2 linked regions of the Candidatus Palibaumannia cicadellinicola genome follow. Each later gene encodes a partner of the first gene's protein in a complex. Links are inferred from orthologs where the notes say so. Each region holds a gene or a part of one and is shown in the gene's direction. Other genes may lie near its edges.

Region 1 (2,795 bases):
TTTAACGGTACCATAGTATTGTACCGTATATGCTTTTGTACATAAGATTAGTACTAGAATAGTACTTAAAATAATATAAATTATAAGTATAACATGAAAAGATACTAAACTCATCATAGGAATGCTTCAATGAGCACACTTTTTAAGCTTTTTATTCCGATGAAACCTCCAGCTAATGAAAGAGAACTATTGCGCCGTGCTAAAGCGCTGGCTGGTTTTTCTCTTGGAGAACTAGCTGCGCATGCAACTATAGTTATACCAGACAGCCTTAAGCGATATAAAGGTTGGATCGGTGCATTACTGGAACAATATCTTGGTGCGAGCGCAGGTAATAAGCCTGAGCAAGACTTTGCAGCCATTGGTATTGAATTAAAAACTATTCCAGTAGATAGAAATGGCCGACCGCTAGAAACAACCTTTGTCTGCGTAGCCCCACTTACCGGTAATAGTGGTATGACATGGGAAGTAAGCTATGTCCGCTATAAGTTAGCGCGAGTTTTATGGATCCCAGTAGAGGGACAACGTGAAATACCTTTAGCTCAACGGCGCATCGGTACTCCGCTATTGTGGAGCCCAGATTCACAAGAAGTACTCCAGTTACAGTGCGATTGGGAGGCACTCATGGATCTGATTGTATTAGGTAAAATCAAGCATATTACTGCTAGCCATGGTGAAGTACTACAATTACGGCCAAAAGCTGCTAATAGTAGGTCTTTAACTACAGCTATTGGTGAGTTAGGGCAACCAATTCGAACTATACCGCTAGGTTTTTACCTCAAAAAGAACTTTACTGGTCAGTTACTAGCACGTAATTTTTTAGTATAGTACTGTATACAAATATTAGTTAATAATCATATTTTATACGATGAATTTACAAAAACTAATCTTCAAAAGCAATAGTTTACCGCAATGTGCTAGTATGAAACAATCAAAACATATTGTTATGTTTGTTATGTAATCGAGGCAGTTCGGTGATCGATGATGATGGCTACCGCCCGAATGTTGGTATTGTAATCTGCAATATAGATGGACAGGTATTATGGGCTAGGCGATATAAACAAAACTCTTGGCAATTTCCACAAGGTGGTATTAATACTGGTGAGACTGCTGAACAAGCTATGTACCGTGAATTGTTTGAAGAAGTAGGGTTAAGCCGCAAAGATGTTAGTCTCTTAACTTCAACACGTAATTGGTTACGTTATAAGCTTCCTAAGCGGCTCGTACGCTGGGACACCAAGCCGATATGTATCGGTCAGAAGCAAAAATGGTTTTTGTTACAACTAGTATGTCAGGATGTAGAAATCAATATGCAGCGCGGGGAGATACCAGAATTTGATGGCTGGCGATGGGTTAGCTTTTGGTATCCGGTTCGTCAGGTAGTTTCCTTTAAACGGGACGTGTACCGTAGAGTGATGAAGGAATTTTCTAACGTAGTAATACCGCTACAGTGGCATGATACTGCAACACAAGAGCCGGTTGTGACTTATAAAAGAAAAACAAGTGTTTAATATTATAAAAAAGATATCTCAAGACCAAAAAGTCTATTAATAAGTTATCATACTACTTTATCGAAAAGTAGTCCGTTAAAAAATATTATCTAAATTGTGGTGGTAGTAAATGATCACAAAATATCTATCTTTTCCTCAGATAGACCCGGTTTTGTTTTCTTTGGGTCCAGTTTCTTTGCATTGGTATGGTATGATGTATCTAGTAGGCTTTCTATTTGCCATGTGGATGGGAATGCGATACGTCAACAAGCCTTATAGTGATTGGACAACAAAAGAAGTAGAACATTTGTTGTATATATGTTTTCTTGGTCTCTTTATTGGCGGGCGTATTGGTTATATTATATTTTATAACTTACAGCTATTTTTAAATAATCCACTGTATTTATTTAAAGTATGGGATGGTGGAATGTCATTCCATGGCGGTCTGATTGGTGTTATTACGGTCATTTTTTGGTTCGCAGGCCGCACCAAAAGACATTTTTTCCAAGTATCTGATTTGATAGCACCAATGGTTCCGTTTGGCCTAGGAGTCGGACGATTAGGTAATTTTATTAATGGTGAGCTCTGGGGCAGAGTCACCACTGATACGAGTTGGGCAATGTTATTCCCAGGTTCTAGGAATGCTGATCAAGCACTACTACTTACGAATCCAGAATTAAGATTGCTATTTGAGCAATATGGTATGCTACCTCGTCACCCGTCTCAGTTATATGAAATGATACTTGAAGGTTTAGTGTTATTTATCATTATGAATCTTTTCATTTATAAGCAGCGTCCAATAGGTAGCGTATCTGGCTTGTTCCTCATTTGTTATGGAGTATTCCGCATTATAGTAGAATTTTTCCGCGAACCTGATATTCAATTAGGATTATTGAACGGTATCATGAGTATGGGACAGATTCTTTCTGTGCCAATGATTCTTGCCGGTACCATTATTATCTTCTGGGCTTATTGCCGCCTGACTTAACTGATCAATAACTTTATTAAGTTTTATGAAACAGTATTTAGAATTGATGCGTCTAGTACGCACACAGGGTATATTAAAAAAAGATCGTACTAATACTGGTACATTATCTATTTTCGGTCATCAAATGCGCTTCAATTTACGTCATGGTTTTCCTTTGATCACTACTAAAAAATGCCATCTGCGTTCAATTATCTATGAATTACTCTGGTTCCTTAATGGCGACACTAATGTGAGTTATCTAAGGAAACATAAAGTGACTATTTGGGACGAATGGATAAATGAAAAAGGCGATCTGGGTCCAATTTATGGTCGCCAGTGGC
Region 2 (2,896 bases), 470 kb from region 1 along the record:
AAGAATGGGCTACTCAGAAAGGTGTAGATGTTAGTTTGTTTCTTATTGATGAAAATAGTTTTCGTTCTTCTGAAAACATAAATATTGGTAATCAAAACTATAGTTTTACATCTAATACTTTGTTATTAGATGAATTTTACCGCACCGCCGTACGTATGGGGGGGAAGCGTATTATTTGGAATATCGTACCAGGCGAGAAAGAAGCTCACTATGATGAATACGTATTATCACTCTATAATCATGGTGCATTAAGCCCTAATGAATGGCTAGATTTAGGTGGACTAGGTACTTTATCTGTTGAAGATTGCTTTAGCGCTAGTCTATGGCAGTTGTATAAAAGTATAGATTCGCCCTATAAATCTGTGTTAAAAACACTTCTTTTAGAAGCTTACTCCTGGGAGTATCCGCAGACAACACTTCTTGCAATACATATTAAGCAACGGCTGCATAACAACGAAATAGTATCTTATGGACTTGATCCATACTGTATGATGTTAGAGCGAGTTACATACTACCTCTACCAGATTAATGATATGACCCGACTTGATCTAGTACGCCGTTGTTTTTATTTAAAAGCATGTGAAAAACTATCACAAAGCTTATCTGGTATTGCCTGGCGCCGTAAAATTATCATGCACTTAGTACAGATGTGGGGTTGGAACTCAGAACGTTTATGTATACTAGATAATCAGATTAACTGGAAGATGAACCAAATGCGTACAGTACACAAAGAATTATTAGATGCTATGATGCAAAGCTACCGTAAGCTAATGAACTTTGCTAGCTCTAATAAACTTAACGTAAATGCTCACTCAAAGGAAATCTTATTACTAACCAGTAAAAGTAAGCTATACGCTGCATTTGAGGGTAAATATAACAATGCTTCTAACCTTTAACTTTGAGCCTACGGTACCATAATATCAGTTTTATTAAAATCAAAATAATTCAAATTAAGTATCAGTCAACTCCAGCGAGGAGTTCGGTATGCACTTCTCTAAAATGCATGGGCTCGGTAATGACTTTATGGTCGTGGATATCGTTACTCAAAATATATACTTATCACCTGATAGAATTCGCTATTTATCAGACCGGCATAGTGGAGTCGGATTTGATCAACTACTTGTTGTTGAACCACCCTATGATCCTGAACTAGATTTTCATTACCGTATTTTTAATGCAGATGGTAGCGAAGTAGCACAATGTGGCAACGGTGCACGTTGTTTTGCACATTTCGTGCGAATGAAAAACCTAACGAAGAAACGTGAGATCCATGTTAGTACTAAGACTGGGCGTATGATACTAACCATAATAGAAGATAATTTGGTACGAGTAGATATGGGCATACCCCAATTTGAGCCACAGCAAATACCATTCTATGCGATTCGTCAGCAGAATACTTACATCATGCGTATTGCGAATACTAGAATATTATGTGGTGTTGTATCAATAGGTAATCCACACTGTGTTATGAAAGTTGATTGCGTCGAGAATGCTCAAATTAAAACTATTGGTCCTATGCTAGAAAAACATAAACGTTTTCCGGAACGAGCTAATATTGGTTTTATGCAGATTATAAATCGAGAGCATATTCGCCTCCGTGTTTATGAACGAGGAGTAGGGGAAACACAGGCATGTGGTAGCGGTGCCTGTGCTGCAGTAGCAATTGGAATCCAACATGGTTTACTTGCAGAGCAAGTACAAGTAGATTTACCAGGTGGTAAGCTAGCGATTAGCTGGCGCGGACCGGGTGAATCACTTTATATGACAGGACCAGCTATCCATATTTATGATGGATTTATTAATTTATGAAATACATCTGTGTATTAGTATACTATATACAAAATACATATTATTTTTTATTAAATTGTCCTATATGATGGCTTTAGTAATATAGAAATAAAAATTATGTTATGATTTAATAATATAGTGTCCTAACTAGTTATACTAGGAAAATCTGATGCATTTTTATCGCTCTTTACGTCCTTTACGCGCATTAACTTTCGATCTCGACGATACACTATATGATAATAGTGCTGTAATTAACCGCACTGAGCAGGAATCAATTATCTTTTTGCAACATTATCACCCTGCGCTACAAGGACTACAACTAGAAGAGTATCAGCATTTACGTAGCGAGTTACGAGAACGTGAGCCAGAAATTTATCATGACGTAACCTACTGGCGCTGGCGTTCAATTGAGCTTGTCATGCGTAATGCTGGTCTTAGCGAAAGTGAAGCACGCGCTGGTGCTAACGCAACCATGGAGATTGTAACCTACTGGCGTAGTAAAATTTCTGTACCATCTAGTACGCATCATATGCTAGCGGCACTAAGTACTCGTTGGCCGCTAGTAGCAATTACTAATGGGAACGCTGACCTCACTGCTTGCGGATTAGCAGATTATTTTAGCTATATTCTACGCGCTGGTCGCGATGGACGAGCTAAGCCTTATCAAGATATGTACCAGTCTGCAGCACAGTTATTACAATTACCATTAATAAATATTTTACATGTTGGTGATGATCTAGAGTCTGATGTTAATGGCGCAATTCGTTGCGGTATGCAGGCCTGCTGGATCAATGATCGTGGCGATCATCTAAGACATGCCCTTGATGCACGATTATTACCACATATCGAAATATCACAGTTGGTATCTTTAGAAGCATTATTCTAATTACTACTAATTCTCTGTTATGATTATTAATATTAATAATCATAAGGCACGCTGAAATATGTGCTTTTTCGATCTTCTCAAAAATCTCAATCACAAGCAAAAGACAGTAGTTTCGGCACCAAAAGGCAATATCCTAGTATTAGCTGGTGCAGGTAGTGGAAAAACTAGAGTACTTGTGCACCGCATTGCTTGGTTACTTTTAATCAAGCACTGTTCGCCATC

What was found. The genes of interacting proteins can lie anywhere in the genome.
Region 2: the proteins of rppH (region 1) and dapF are in contact, whole or in part, in a solved structure (PDB 5YGU), measured with the Escherichia coli proteins. The link is inferred for Candidatus Palibaumannia cicadellinicola from one-to-one orthologs.

Annotation. Positions count from the first base shown.
Region 1 is NZ_CP008985.1:627,299-630,093, forward strand. The notes cover bases 26-2,739. They hold rppH (RNA pyrophosphohydrolase), read left to right. Parts: upstream 26-971; coding sequence 972-1,508; downstream 1,509-2,739. Other genes in these bases: mutH (DNA mismatch repair endonuclease MutH), read left to right, coding at 130-825; lgt (prolipoprotein diacylglyceryl transferase), read left to right, coding at 1,618-2,475; thyA (thymidylate synthase), read left to right, coding at 2,501-2,739. Also shown: more of thyA, read left to right, coding at 2,740-2,795. UniProt on the Escherichia coli protein: Master regulator of 5'-end-dependent mRNA decay.
Region 2 is NZ_CP008985.1:156,037-158,932, forward strand. What follows is about bases 82-2,896. They hold dapF (diaminopimelate epimerase), read left to right. Parts: upstream 82-984; coding sequence 985-1,809; downstream 1,810-2,896. Other genes in these bases: yigB (5-amino-6-(5-phospho-D-ribitylamino)uracil phosphatase YigB), read left to right, coding at 1,958-2,674. UniProt on the Escherichia coli protein: Involved in the succinylase branch of the L-lysine biosynthesis and in the biosynthesis of the pentapeptide incorporated in the peptidoglycan moiety. Catalyzes the stereoinversion of LL-2,6-diaminopimelate (L,L-DAP) to meso-diaminopimelate (meso-DAP).